DNA from 3 places in the Clostridium sp. genome. Region 1 is predicted to be linked to each of the others. Evidence: riboswitches for the same ligand, from Rfam matches in the RefSeq annotation. Region 1 holds a riboswitch; each other region holds the start of a gene.
What was found. A riboswitch is a leader RNA that binds a small molecule or an ion and turns the genes downstream of it on or off. The one in region 1 is predicted to bind S-adenosylmethionine.
Positions count from the first base shown of each region.

Region 2: another riboswitch for S-adenosylmethionine. It lies ahead of LKE46_RS06295 (methionine ABC transporter ATP-binding protein); the one in region 1 lies ahead of LKE46_RS05220 (sulfate ABC transporter substrate-binding protein).
Region 3: another riboswitch for S-adenosylmethionine. It lies ahead of LKE46_RS12875 (ABC transporter permease); the one in region 1 lies ahead of LKE46_RS05220 (sulfate ABC transporter substrate-binding protein).

Region 1 is NZ_JAKVOI010000001.1:1,041,144-1,046,302, reverse strand. It holds gene LKE46_RS05235 (sulfate/molybdate ABC transporter ATP-binding protein) at 1-164, opposite strand, end outside; gene cysW (sulfate ABC transporter permease subunit CysW) at 167-994, opposite strand; gene cysT (sulfate ABC transporter permease subunit CysT) at 1,006-1,824, opposite strand; gene LKE46_RS05220 (sulfate ABC transporter substrate-binding protein) at 1,857-2,912, opposite strand; SAM riboswitch class I at 3,159-3,268, opposite strand; gene LKE46_RS05215 (DUF2196 domain-containing protein) at 3,506-3,781, shown strand; gene LKE46_RS05210 (GNAT family N-acetyltransferase) at 3,878-4,396, opposite strand; gene LKE46_RS05205 (MBL fold metallo-hydrolase) at 4,431-5,159, opposite strand, start outside.
Region 2 is NZ_JAKVOI010000001.1:1,276,581-1,281,739, forward strand. It holds gene LKE46_RS06290 (methionine ABC transporter permease) at 1-439, opposite strand, end outside; gene LKE46_RS06295 (methionine ABC transporter ATP-binding protein) at 441-1,397, opposite strand; SAM riboswitch class I at 1,476-1,584, opposite strand; gene LKE46_RS06300 (amino acid permease) at 1,617-3,086, opposite strand; gene rbr (rubrerythrin) at 3,409-3,993, shown strand; gene LKE46_RS06310 (MutS family DNA mismatch repair protein) at 4,034-5,159, opposite strand, start outside.
Region 3 is NZ_JAKVOI010000001.1:2,634,177-2,639,335, reverse strand. It holds gene smpB (SsrA-binding protein SmpB) at 1-93, shown strand, start outside; gene LKE46_RS12890 (MarR family winged helix-turn-helix transcriptional regulator) at 139-627, opposite strand; gene LKE46_RS12885 (aspartyl-phosphate phosphatase Spo0E family protein) at 835-1,008, shown strand; gene LKE46_RS12880 (LysR family transcriptional regulator) at 1,105-1,965, opposite strand; SAM riboswitch class I at 2,367-2,481, shown strand; gene LKE46_RS12875 (ABC transporter permease) at 2,580-3,368, shown strand; gene LKE46_RS12870 (ABC transporter ATP-binding protein) at 3,397-4,188, shown strand; gene LKE46_RS12865 (threonine synthase) at 4,220-5,159, shown strand, end outside.

The DNA of each region.
Region 1 (5,159 bases):
TCGGCAGTCTCAAGTCCTGCAATTATGCGAAGTATCGTAGTTTTTCCACTTCCACTGGGTCCAAGAAGGGCTACTAATTTACCTTTGTCTATTTCGAATGATATATTTTTTGAAGCGTCATAACTTCCAAATTTCTTGTTAAGATTTTTAACTTGAACATACATCTCTATTTCACCTCTTTTTTTGCTTTCCACTCAATAATATTTCTCAGAATCAATATAATTATGGCTATAAACACCAAAATAGATGATACTGCAAAAGATGCCGAAAACTGATATTCATTATACAATATTTCCACATGAAGCGGAAGAGTATTCGTCTCACCCCTTATATGTCCGGAAACTACTGAAACGGCTCCAAATTCACCTATTGCACGGGCACTGCACAGCACTATTCCATAAAGCAGTCCCCATTTTATATTTGGCAGCGTTATTTTTCTGAATATTGTCCATAAATTTGCCCCCATGGAGGCTGCTGCTTCTTCCTCATCAGTTCCCTGTGTAATCATCAGTGGTATTATCTCCCTGGATACAAAGGGGAATGTAACAAATATCGTAGCCAAAATTATCCCCGGCAGTGCGAAAATTATCTTAATATCATTCTGGAATAAAAAGTTGTAAAATAAACCTCCTCTTCCAAAAGTCAGCACATATATAAGTCCTGCTATAACCGGTGAAATAGCAAATGGAAGATCTATCAATGTTATTAAAAAATTTCTGCCTTTGAATTTAAATTTTGATACGGCAAAAGCCATTATTATACCAAATACAGTATTTAAAAGAACTGCAATACCTGAAGCTATTAAAGTAAGTTTTATGGCTGAAACAGTATTTTCCTCTGTAATAGCCATAATATATGCATCTTTACCTTTTTTAAAGGCCTCCATCAGTATGAGTATCAATGGCATTCCAAGCATTATAAATAAAAATATTATTGTTATTGCTATGAGTAGAAATTTAACAGCACCAGATCCAGAATAATTTCTATTTTTCAACTTTATCACTCCTATGCATACTTATTGGATTTCCATTGAATTAAATTTATAACAAACAGCATGAAAAATGAAAATACAAGCATAATCAGGGCTATAGCTGTAGCTCCCGAATAATCAAACTGCTCAAGCTTGGTCATTATTAAAAGTGGAGCTATCTCTGTCTTCATCGGCTTGTTTCCTGCTATAAATACAACAGAACCATATTCTCCTATACCTCTTGCAAAAGCAAGTGAAAATCCCGTTAAAAGTGGAGCAAGGAGTTGTGGAAGTATTACTTTGAAAAATATCTGTATCCTGGATGCACCAAGAGTCGAAGCTGCTTCTTCTATACTTGAATCCAGATCTTCAAGAACAGGCTGAACTGTACGCACAACAAATGGTATACCTATAAATACCAATGCCACAGTGATTCCAAATGTAGAAAATGATCCCTCTATGCCAAACTTGGAAAGAAAAGAACCAATCCATCCGTTTTTTGAGTAAAGTGTCGTAAGTGAAATACCTGCAACAGCTGTAGGGAGAGCAAATGGCAGGTCTATACATCCATCAATAAATCTCTTGAAGTGGAAATCATATCTTACCAGTACCCAGGAAATAATCAACCCAAATATGGTATTTATGGAAGCTGCTATAAATGCACAGCCAAAGCTTATTTTATACGATGCAACTACCCTTGGATTTGTAACAACTTTCAGGAATTCATCAAATCCCATTTTTGACGTCTGAATCAATATTGTACTGAGTGGAATTAGAACTATCAAACTTAAATATAAAACAGCTAATCCCATAGATATATTAAATCCCGGAATAACTCTTGTCTTTCTAGCCATCTCATGTATCCTCCCTATTTTTACCTAACTTATTACTTTTTAGGTTGATATATCTGATCAAAAGTTCCACCATCATCAAAATGGGTTTTCTGTGCCTTAGCCCATCCTCCAAATACATCATCTATTGTAAACAAATTTATCTTCGGAAATTGGCTTTCATATTTTTTGGCAATTTCTTTGTCTCTCGGGCGGTAGTAGTTCTTTGCAGCTATTTCCTGTCCTTCTTTAGAGTACAGGTAATTCAAATATGCTTCTGCAACTTTTCTCGTACCTTTTTTATCCACTACCTTGTCAACTACTGCTACAGGTGGTTCTGCAAGTATACTTACTGAAGGCACAACTATATCGAACTTATCTTTTCCCAATTCTTTCACTGATAGAAAAGCCTCATTTTCCCAGGCTATGAGTACATCTCCAACTCCTCTTTCAACAAAGGTAGTGGTTGCACCTCTTGCACCTGAATCCAGCACTGCAACATTTGCATATAAATTTTTCACAAATTCTTTTGCTTTCGCCTGATCATTATTGTTTTTCTTTAAAGCATATCCCCAGGCTGCAAGATAATTCCATCTGGCACCGCCTGATGTTTTAGGATTTGGAGTTACTATTGATACACCTTTTTTTGTGAGATCATCCCAGTCCTTTATATTTTTAGGATTTCCTTTTCTAACAAGAAATACTATGGTTGACGTATAAGGCGAGCTATTATCCTTAAATTTTTTCTGCCAGCCTTCATTAATTAAATCTGCCTTCTGAATTGCATCTATATCATATGCAAGGGCAAGCGTTGCAACATCAGCTTCCTGTCCCTCTATAATTGATCTTCCCTGTTTTCCTGAACCTCCATGCGACTGTTTTATAGTAACATCCTGACCACTTTTTTCTTTCCAGTACTTTGCAAAAGCTTTATTATATTCTTCATACAATTCTCTTGTAGGATCATAAGAAACGTTCAACAGTTCAACTGGTTTTTTACTTTCTGCTGACTTGTCACTGCTTGTATCGCTTTTACTGCCGCATCCTGTAAAAGATGACAATATAAAAATACTTATTAGTGAAATCAAAATACCAAACTTAAATTTTTTCATAAAAATTCCCCCTAAATCTTTTTTGGTTAGTGTAAAGTTTTTTACACTATAAATTAAAAATTCCCATTAAGTCAAAATACTTATTAGAGTTCAAGTATTTTGACTTAGTACATAGTTTATGCACTTGTTTTCCTCCTCACTGTGCTTTCTTTCATTTAGGTAAGAAGTATGTTCTTTACTTCCACTAAAGACTATAAATTAAAAACTCCCTATGGAGAAACCATAGGAAGTTTGATGTTCCTTTGCTTCTCATCTTTCAGGTATTCCTGCTGGAATTGGCACCATTGAACATATATAATATACATCCAGGTTGCCGGGCATCATAGGGCCAGTCCCTCCGCCTCTCTTGATAAGAAATTAAATATTTAATTATTTGCAATTTATCTATTATAATATAGTGTTTATAATTTTTTGTCAAGAAAAACTTAAATTTTCTTCAGGGCAAACGCATGAAAGATGATATTTTGTTGTTTAAGATTGGAAACAAAGCACCACCATAAGCCTCATATCTTAAAATAATATCATTTCATCCCCAAGTCTGCTATACTTATCTTAATATGAAAATAAGTATAGCTGAGCTGAGGTGAATACATATGGAAAAAGATTATTTTAAAGACAGATCTAATGAATGTAAACTTGTAAATTCCATCAATATAGGTGATACAGTATATATCTGTGAAAAGTCAATGCAGAGATCTGCATCTAAAATAGAAGATTTAACTTTTGGAGTTGTTGTTCGTAAACTTACAAAACATGATCATCCAAGAGGAATAAAAGTTGAAATAAAATCCAATGATGGAAGGGTAAGCATAGGGAGGGTTGTATACCTGGTTAGAAACGGCAAAATTATATATGGAAAGCGGACTTAGATATTGTATAAACAGTGCCGCCATAAATTTATATCCGCTTTTCATCGTTGGCGGGCACAATAGGACCAAGTCCCTCCGCCTCTCTCACTATTTCATCTATAAATTGAGCACCATTACATACAATTGATTTGTCTTATCTTTTAACTGAATTTTTCCCTTCCTTATTTCTCTGTAACCCAAACTCTTCCAGAAACCAATTCCCTTGACATTCTTATCGATAACACCAATTCTAAAGGACCCAGCCCCAAGATTGACCGCCCATTCTGTTAATCTAAAATGTACCATTCTGCCAAGACCTCTACCTCTTTCCATTGGATCAATAAGCATTAATCCAAGCATCCACTGTGTGGAAACAGGAAAATCCTTCACAATGTCAACAATACCTACAAGCTGTTTATTATTCTTAAATATTCCAAAAACAAATTTATCTCCATAATCTTTACCTGGCGGCAACTCTTCAAATATTTCCTCAACATCTCTCCTTGAAGCTTCAATTCCTCCATGCATTACATAATAATCACTGCACCTTCTACAAAATTCAGATATAATATTTATATCATCAGTTCCAATTGTTTTAATTTCACAATCATCAAAATCATAAATTTTATACGTCATCGCCGCTCCAATCTGTAATTAAAATTAATACAAATTAAATTCTCGAATACTTGAGTTCTTTATCATATACATCCTGCTTTATAAGTCCCACCTCTTCAAGATACTCAAGATATGAAACCAGCATCCTCTCTATTACATTATATTTATAGATGCTGTTTATAGGAATATTAAAGTCTTTTACAACAGTACTGAAAATATCCTCCAATTTCATGGCTCCATCCATATTTCTTAATATATTCATGGCTCTATTTTTATAAAAGTATATATTATCCTCTATAAGCCCCGTAATATTATCATATACACCTTTATGTGACAATATATAATCGCTGCAGTGTAAATCATAAAGCTTCATTTTGCTTTCCAGATCCTGCTTCAGCATATAGGCATATGGCATTTTGGCACTTTTCATAACATCATGGCTTATAAGGGCATCTCCCAGATATCCTACATCATCCGGTGTAACAATGCATATATGCCCTGGACTGTGCCCCGGAGTATGCACAACTTTAAATTCCACACCGCATAAGGACACTGAATTTTGACTGTCGGAAATCATAATATCGGTTTTACATACCATATGTCCAAAATGTTTTTCAACTTCAGATAATGTCAATGAACCATAGTAAACCTTTAGTCCAACTACCGAGCTGCAGGTAAATGCTTCATAATATGGCATGGCAACATAACATCCGTATTTTTCCTTCAAATATGTATTATTTCCTACATGGTCTATATGTGCATGTGTACATATTATGCCGGCAAC
Region 2 (5,159 bases), 240 kb from region 1:
AAGGAAGTGCCTCCTTGATCATCACTTTGAATATTATCTGTGTATTGCTTGCTCCAAAAGATTTTGCCGCTTCTATTATTCCAGGATCTATTTCCTTAAGAGATGATTCAATTACCCTTGCTGCAAATGGAGCTGCCGCTATTGTAATTGGAACTATGGCCGCTGTAGTACCTATAGTTTTGCCAACTATCAATTTAGTTAATGGGAAAATTGCTATCATAAGTATTATAAAAGGAAAAGACCTCAATAAATTTATTATTACATCAAGTACCTTATACACTGCTCTGTTAGGCCTTAATCCATTTTCTTCAGTCACTATCAACAAAATGGCAGGTATGAAACCTATAATTACAGCAAGTATTGTAGACACAACTACCATATATAATGTCTGTCCAATGGCAGGAAGCAGTATTTCTGTAAATGTTTCTGAAAATCCCATATTATTCAACCTCCCAGCTTACATTTCTTGAAGAAAGATATTCACATATGATCTCTTTATCTTTTTCATTTATATTTATAACAAGACTTCCAAGTACATCACTTCGAAATTTCTCAAGTTTTCCCCATACTATTGAAAATTTTATATTCAAATCTATTGCCATGGACGTTATAAGATTCCCCTGACTTATATTCTTCGGGAAAAATATTCTTATGTTTATTCCCTGATCCGGCAATATGCTATCAGCACCAAGCAGCTTTTTTAAATTTTTACCAGGTTTCAAAAATATTTCTTCTACCGTACCTGATTTTTTTATCTCTCCCTCATCAATAATAGCTACTTTATTACATATTTCCTTTATTACTTCCATTTGATGTGTTACCACAACTATGGTTATTTTAAACTCTCTGTTTATTTTTTTCAGCAATTCAAGTATTGATTTAGTGGTATTTGGGTCAAGAGCCGAGGTAGCTTCATCACACAGTAATATGCTGGGATTTAGTGAAAGTGCTCTTGCAATAGCTACCCTTTGTTTTTGACCTCCGCTCAATTCCCTCGGCATACTTTCGGCCTTATCTTCCAATCCTACAAGTTGCAGCAAATTATTAACTGTTTTCCTCATTTCATTTTTATCAATACCCCACACTTCAAGTGGAAGTGATATATTCGAATACACATTTTTTCTATTGAGCAGATTAAAATTTTGAAATATCATTCCGAGATTTCTTCTAAATATCCTTATCTGTTTGCCTTTTAAGTCTTTTACTTCTTTATTCATAACTTTTATGCTTCCTGTATCATAGGTCTCAAGACCGTTTAAGCACCTGAGAAGAGTTGACTTTCCTGCACCGCTGTGTCCTACTATACCAAATATCTCGCCCTCTTCTATGTGGAGATTTATATCTTTTAATACATTTTTGCCACCAAAACTTTTACCAATATTACTAATATCTATCAATATATTTCATCCTCCCATATAAAGTCTTAGCAAAAAACAAAAGTCCGAGGAAAACCTCAGACTTAATTACAAAACAATATCTCATCTTTCAGCTCCCGCTGCAGGAATTAGCACCATTGTACAAAACACTTTCATACTGGTTGCCGGATTTCAAAGGGCCTGTCCCCTCCACCTCTCTTGATAAGTTCAGAATTTATACCTGACACGCAACTAATTATATCAACTTAATTTTGATGTGTCAATATTATCATTTAATTCTACATCTTTTAACTTTATAAATTTTGTATTCTCTCTTTTCTTATAAACTATCAATAAAATTAGAAATAAAGGTATCCCTATATAGGAAGATATTACTCCACCCCAGTCTATTTTACTTTCCTGAAAATATGTAATACCCTGTCCAAACACTACAATCGTACAAAGTATAAATGCAATTATAGGCCCCAGCGGGAAAAATTTAGCCCTATATTTGAGTTTTGATACATCCTTCCCCTGAACCATACATGCCCTTCTAAACCTGAAGTGACATATTGCTATACCAAGCCATGCTATAAACCCTGAAAGTCCTGACGCAGCTACGAGCCATACATACACCGAACTCTCTGCATAAATTCCTGTTAAAAAACAGGCAGAAGCAACTACTGTAGTAATAATAACTGCATTCACAGGTACACCCTTTGAATTTACCCTTCCAAAAATTCTGGGTGCCTTGCCGTCATTAGCCATGGAATACAACATTCTCGAAGATGCATACATACCTGAATTCCCACAGGAAAGTACCGATGTCAATATAACTGCATTCATAAGAGAAGCCGCCCCAGATATCCCCGCTTTTTGAAATATCATTGTGAATGGGCTTGTCTGAACACCTGCTTTAGTATATGGAATCAATGCGCCTACTACAATTATAGTTCCAAGATAAAATAATATTATTCTCCAGAATATAGTATTTATAGCTTTTGGTATTGTCTTGTCCGGATTCTCGCTTTCACCGGCTGCAATACCTACAAGTTCCGTACCCTGAAAGGAAAATCCTGCAATTAAAAATATCAGGAATATGGATTTTCCTCCTCCTACAAAAGGTGCATCTCCAACAGTAAAATTCTCAATTCCAACAGGATTTCCATTAAATATTCCAAATATCATGGCAACCCCTGTTATCAGAAATACTATAACTGTAGTAACTTTTATACCTGCAAACCAAAATTCAGATTCTCCATAAGCTTTTGCAGATAATAAGTTCAGTGTTACTATAATTGTCAAAAACAATATACTCCATATAACAGATTGTACATAAGGAAACCAGTATTTCATTATAACCGCACCTGCTACCATCTCTGCAGCTACTGTAATAGCCCAATTATACCAGTAGTTCCATCCAAGAGCAAACCCTAGAGCCGGATCCACAAATTTTGTAGCATATGTACCAAATGATCCTGAATCCGGCATAAAAGTTGCCATTTCTCCCAAGCTTGTCATTAAAAAGTATACCATAATGCCTATACATATATATGCTACCAGTGCACCTCCAGGTCCAGCTTGATTTATAGTTTTTCCCAGAGCTAAAAATATACCTGTACCAATAGCACCACCAAGTGCAATCATATTCAAATGTCTTGCCTTAAGCCCTCTTTTTAATTCATTGGCTGCCTTTGGATTTTTATATTTATCATCTAAAGTATTCTGCATTTTATTCCTCCTAGTCCTTTATCCTGACACTTAATCTACTTTTAACATTATGAACCAAGTCATACAATTAGTCAATATCTGTAAGTTTATGATAATTATTATTTGCTAGTTATTATTATAAGTCATTTCCTAATAAATTATATCATATATTATAATTACACAAAATTAAATCTAGTTTTTAAACTAAATCACTATTTTAAGACTCATACTATACTTTTTTTATACATTTAGAAGGATTTATTAAATATATATTGAATATAGTAGGTAATTGGATAGTTATATGTACTCATATAACTACTAAAAACATTTTAGGAGGTATTTTATGGGATCTTTAAAAAGTACAAAAACTGCAGAAAGTTTACTTAAAGCTTTTGCTGGAGAATCACAGGCTAGAAATAGATACACTTTCTATGCTTCTACAGCAAAAAAAGAAGGATATGTCCAAATTTCCAACATATTTACAGAAACCGCAAATAACGAAAAAGAACATGCCAAGAGATTTTTCAAATTTTTAAATGAAGATTTATGTGGAGAGGCTGTTGAAATAAACGCTTCCTATCCAGTTGCTTTAGGAGACACCAAAACAAATTTGAAAGCAGCAGCAGCAGGAGAAAATGAAGAGTGGTCTCAATTATACCCTGCATTTGCAAAAGTTGCCGATGAAGAAGGTTTTAGCACAATTGCAACAGTTTTCAGAAAAATTGCTGAAGTTGAAAAGCACCATGAAGAGAGATACAAAGCTTTACTTAAAAACATAGAAGAAGACAGAGTATTTACTAAGGACAAAGTATATAAATGGAAATGTAATAATTGTGGATATATATATGAAGGAACTTCAGCTCCAGAATCCTGTCCTGCCTGTGCACATCCAAAAGCATACTTTGAACTGTTGGCGGATAATTTCTAAATGAGTTAAAAAAATCAGGCGAGAATTCTTGCCTGATTTTTTAATCGGATTTTATATTGTCGGAAATATCAATTCCTGCCATTTTCATTAAGTATAAGGCATTACGCGTCTTGGATATACCTCTATGAAGCTTATAATCAAAATATATTTTATTGTTTTTATAATATTCTCTAAAGTAATAATTTTTTATACTACTGTTATTTTTATTTTCCAAATCACATAATTCCAGGTCATGAGTTGATACCATACCACATGTACTTAAGCTATTCAACTCATTTATTAGTATTTTAGCACCTGCATGTCTGTCTATTGAATTGGTACCCTTGAAAATTTCATCCAGAAGGAAAAATATATTTTCACCTCTTTTGGCAGCCTCTACAATGGATTTTATCCTTAAAATTTCTCCATAAAATGAAGATACATTTTTATCAAGATTATCACTTATTCTCATGCAGGTATATATATTCATTATGGAACATCTAAAATAATCAGCACATACAGCGGCTCCCGTATAGGCAAGTATTAAATTCACACCTGCCGTTCGTAAAAAAGTACTTTTCCCCGACATATTCGAACCTGTAATCAAAAGAATCTTTGAGCTTCTGTCCATATTTAAATCGTTACTGACAGCATTTCCCCTGATAAGCGGATGTGCCATAGATTCAGCCTTTATTTCAAGTTGATCAGATATGATTTCCGGAATCACCCAGTTTGGATGATCAGAATTTATGAGTGCCAGGCTGCAAAGCATTTCAAATTCACCAACTATGTCAATCCATTCCTGTACATGACCGCTATTGATTTTCCACTTTTCAAGAGCAAACATGCATTGATAATCCCATAGGAAAAATATATTGAGGAATATATATGCCATATTCCTTCTTTCTGAAATATTGTTTGCTATTCTTACCAGTTCTCTGATTGGTTTAAACTCTTTTTTGGGGCTGTTCCCGGCATCTCCACAGTCAAATACCTTCTTAAATCTATTTAGATATTCGGAGGAAAACTTTCCAGTATATATCATATCAATAATCTTTTTATAAGATTTTACATTCTCTTTAAGTTTGAATAGAATATCCATACTTTTAGATCTGTTCTTTGAATCAATACACAATAGTATCACAGAAAAAATAATTGCCATATATACAATGTAACTGTTCACCATA
Region 3 (5,159 bases), 1.6 Mb from region 1:
AAGGGTAAAAAAGACTATGACAAGAGAAATGTGCTTATGGAAAAAGCTGCTAAGAGAGATATAGACAGGCAGCTTAAAGAAAGATACAGATGAAATACAAGCAGTAGTGAACCAGTTTTAAATTCTGGTTCACTGCTGCTATTTTTTTATAAGTGAATTAAAGTGTTCCAATGAAGAAATGAAATTGTCTGTTTCCACGGGTCCCATATCTTTTATAATGTCAAGAATACAATCGGAAATGAATTCCTTTTTCATAGAGGAAATATCATGTTTTTCTTTGAAATCGTTGGAAAGAGAAAGCCTGACAATTCTGCGATTGTCTTCAGGGATTTCCCTGATTACTATGCCCTGCTTTTCAAGCCTGTCTATTATGCCTGAAACAGTACTTTTAGTAAGCATCATGCATTCGCTTAATTCATTCAAGGTTACATAAGGCATTTTGTACAAATGAAATATAACCGAAAGCTGCGGCACTGTAAAGCCATATTTATTTGCACTTTTTTTGAACTTTGTAGTTAAAGATCGCTGTATGTTTTTGAATATATTTATTATTTTGTCCGCCTGTATTGAAAACAGTTTATCATCTGGGCATGGAGGCTGATTTTCTATTAGTGATATTGTACTCACCTTCCTATAGTAAAAATGTTATTATAATAATGCTACTACAATTACCGTTAAAATTACAATACAAATTGAAAAATTATCAGTAAAATAATTAAACTTTTTTGGAATTGTCCATTTTATTGAATCCCAGATATCTTGTTTTATACAAAATTAATATTTTTTAGAATGTTTCTTCCTTTATAGTAATTATTAGGGAAGGAGGGAAGAAACATGTCTAATATAAAAGATATTCTGTTGGAAATGCAGGAATTGAGAAAACATCTGAATGATTTAGTCAAACAGAAAAACAATTTATTAAATCCGGAAGTAATTGCAGCAAGTAAGATGTTGGATTCATTGCTAAATGAATATAGCAGGATAATCAAAAACAAAGTAGACAAGTAGAAAAAGGGGAGGTAGGTACCTCCTCTTTATAAACTTATCCACAATATATGTTGATAATATGTTGATAACTTGTGAATATAGCATATTTAAAGATATTCAAAATGTATTTATAAAGTCTTTGGCTATATCGGATAAATACCTATTTCTAACCCATACTACTGCAGGACGAGTTTTGAGGGATAATTCGTTTATTTCAATATATTTTAAACTTAGTCGGGGAATCAGCTCTGAAGCAGATTTTGGAACCACACCTATACCAATACCAGTAGCAGCCCATAGTAAAACCGACCTTGCATCTTCATTTTCACATAGTATTCTAGGTTCGAAACCAATTTGATGACAGGATGAAATTAGCATATCTTTAAATTTGTGGTCTACTATCAACGGCTTGTTTATTAAACCGTCTAAACTGATTTTATTTTTGAGACTGTCAAAATAGGAACCCTGTTTTACAACTGCAACCATTGATTCACTTGGAAGCAGCAATGATTCAAACTTTTCAGAATTAAAAGGAGTAAATACTATACCAACTTCTATAATTCCTGTATTGAGGAGTTTGAGAATTTCAGAGGTGCTGCTTTCTCTTATAGTAAAGTTTATGTGGGGATACTTTTCATGAAAATCATTTAATTTTTTCAGCAGTATTGTAGTACCGGAAGATGCTACTGTACCTATAGATAGTATACCCTTAAATCCGTCCTTTAAATTTTCAAGTTCTTTTTTTGTATTTTTAGTCAGTTCAAGAATTTGTTTGGAACGGTATTGAAGTATCCTTCCCGCATCAGTTATTTGCAGCTTTCTTGTATTTCTTTCTATCAATTTAATTCCAAGCTCTTTTTCCAGCAGTTTGAGCTGCTGACTTAATGGAGGCTGTGCTATGTGAAGTTGTCGTGCAGCTTTAGTTATACTTCCCTTTTCTACTATTGTAAGAAAGTACTTGAGTTGTCTTATATCCATGATAATCACCCTTCATAATTTATATCTTATAGCTATAAATTAGATATGTTTTTGGTATTTGTAATATATTATTTTCTTTGATATAATAATACACAAAGTTGAAGAAATATAAAAGAAATATTTGCAATGATGGAGAAGAGTAGGTTGAGAAAAGTTCGAAGAGAGGGATTTTTGTAAGCTGTGAGAAGTCCTGAACGGAATTAACTGAAGTGCATTCTTGAGCATTAATTATAGAGTTGCTGTATGAGAATCTATTTACAGTAAACAGAGTGGGACCGCGGATAAATTCTGCCTCTGCATTAAGAGAACAGGATTTTTTGTATTTGCATAATTTATAGAAAATTTAATAGTGGATTATTGACAAAGTGGAATATATAATTATATGTTGAAAACTGTATATTCTCTTATCACGAGAGGCAGAGGGACTGGCCCTATGAAGCCCGACAACCAGCATTTTTCATTAGAATGCAATGGTGTTAATTCCTGCAGAGTATTTACTATTCTGAGAGATAAGAAAAATAGTTGATTTTGAAATGTTTTAGATTGAATTCAAGCTGTTTTTCTTATTTGAAAAACAGCTTTCTTAATTAAGTCAAAATATGAGGTGTGTAAAGATGAACGTAAAGTCCGGCTTTAGTAAAAAAATTAAATTTATTGGTAGAATAGGTATTGCACTTATAGTTCCGATAATACTTATTATACTGTGGCAAATTTTAAGTGATAGAGGACTTATTAAACAGTCCGTACTACCGTCTCCTCATACCATATTTCTGGCATTTATAGATATGGTTAAAAGTGGAGATCTGGCGAGAAATTTGTCTATAAGTATACTGAGAGTTATAAAAGGCTATTGTATAGGTGCATCTTTAGGAATAATATGTGGTATATTCATTGGATTGTTCAGAATAGCAGAAAATGCTGTTGACCTGCTTATAGGGTTTTTAAGACCAATTCCTATTGTGGCATGGGTTCCCGTTCTTATACTATGGATGGGAATAGGTGAAGCTTCTAAAATAACGGTAATAGTAATCGGAAGTTTTTGGCCGATACTTATAAATACTATTTATGGAATAAAGGGAGCAGACAAAAAGTATTTGGAAGTTTCTGAAATATTAGAAAAAAGTAAGCTTGAGACACTTGAAAAAATAGTTTTTCCATCAGCACTGCCATCTATTTTTACAGGCCTGCGCATTGGAATTGGAAGTGCATGGATGAGTGTAATTACAGCAGAGATAATTGCAGCAACTTCAGGTATAGGATATTCAATATCCTATGCAAGAGAATTATCACAACCGGATATAATGCTGGTAGGGGTTGCTTCAATAGGTGTAATTGGATTCTTGATAGATTATATAATAAAGAAGCTGCAAATTTTAGTTGTAAGATGGGATTCAGGTAGCTAAGATTGATTAATTAGGGAGTTGAGAAATCATGTCCGTGGTACAGGAGAAACCAGGTGCTATTGAAATAGAAAATTTGAATAAAACTTTTAAAAAAGAAGGTGGTGATCTCAATGTTTTAAACAATATAAATTTATCAGTTAAACAGGGAGAGTTTTTAAGTATTGTTGGATCAAGTGGATGCGGGAAAAGTACTCTGCTTAGAATAATAGTCGGTCTGGATAGAGATTATGTAGGTAATATACTTTCCTATGGTAAGGCTGTCGATGGTCCTGGAATAGACAGAGGAATGGTGTTTCAGGAATCCAGACTTTTCCCATGGCTTACAGTAGAAAAAAATATAGAATTCGGAATAAGCAAGAAGATGTCCAAAGAAGAAAAGAGAAAGCTGGTTTATGAACAGTTGGACCTGGTTGAATTAACTAATTTTGCGAAGTCCTATCCTTCCCAGCTATCAGGAGGGATGAAACAGAGAATAAGTATTGCCAGGTCACTTATAAACAAACCAAAACTGTTGCTGCTGGATGAGCCTTTTGGTGCACTGGATGCTATGACACGCATTAATATGCAGCAGGAAATTCTTAAAATATGGAAGAAGGAAAATACTACCATGATACTTGTAACCCATGATATAGATGAAGCAGTTTATCTTGGAGACAGGGTGGTTGTATTGTCCAGTAGACCCGGCAGAGTCAAGAAGATTATACCTGTTGGTTTACCTAGGCCCAGAGACAGAAGCAGCTATGATTTTACACGTATTAAAAGTCAAATATATGATGAGTTCTTTACAAAAGTGGAAAATCCATTTTCATATAACATATAATATAAGATTTTGGATGGAGGAGATTGTTCCCATGACTTATTTAAAGTATCTGGAATGTTCAAAATGCGGGAAGATATATTCGGCTGATCAACCGCAGAACTTATGTCGGTGCAATGGGCCGCTGCTTGCACAATATGATCTTGATAAAATAAGGAAAAATATAAATAAAGATGTTTTTAAAACAAGAAGAAAAGGTATTTTTAGATTTAGAGAACTTCTACCCATAAAAGAGGGAAAAAATATGGTTACAATGGGTGAAGGCGATACACCTGTAATCAAGATTAAAAAGCTGGGAAAAAAAATTGGTGCTGAAAATCTCTATATAAAAGATGAAGGATTGAATCCTACGGGCACTTTTAAGGCAAGAGGTGCTGCTGTAGGTGTTTCAAAAGCAAAAGAACTTGGAATAAAAACCATAGCCATGTCCACTTCTGGAAACGCAGGAAGTGCTTGGTCAGCGTATTCGGCCAGAGCAGGAATCAAACTCGTGGTTGTCATGTCTGATGATGCTGCAGTTCTGGCTAAGAAGCAGGCTTTTGTATATGGGTCAAAAACTTATCTTGTAAAAGGTCTTATATCTGATGCAGATAAGATAATAAATAAAGCTATAAAAAAATATGGATGGTTTGAGGCGGTCACTCTAAAGGAACCCTATAGAATAGAGGGAAAAAAGACTATGGGACTGGAAATTGCCGAGTACTTCGACTGGGAATTTCCGGATGCCATACTCTATCCAACGGGAGGAGGTGTAGGAATAATTGGAATATGGAAGGCTTTTCAGGAGCTCAGGGAACTTGGATGGATAAATGGCAAAGTTCCAAAAATTATTGCCGTTCAGGCAGAAGGGTGTGCTCCCATTGTAAAAGCATTTAAAGAGAATAAAGAAATTTCAGAATTATGCAAAAATCAAAATACTATAGCGAGAGGAATACGAGTTCCAAAAGCTCTGGGAGATTTTATGGTTTTAGATG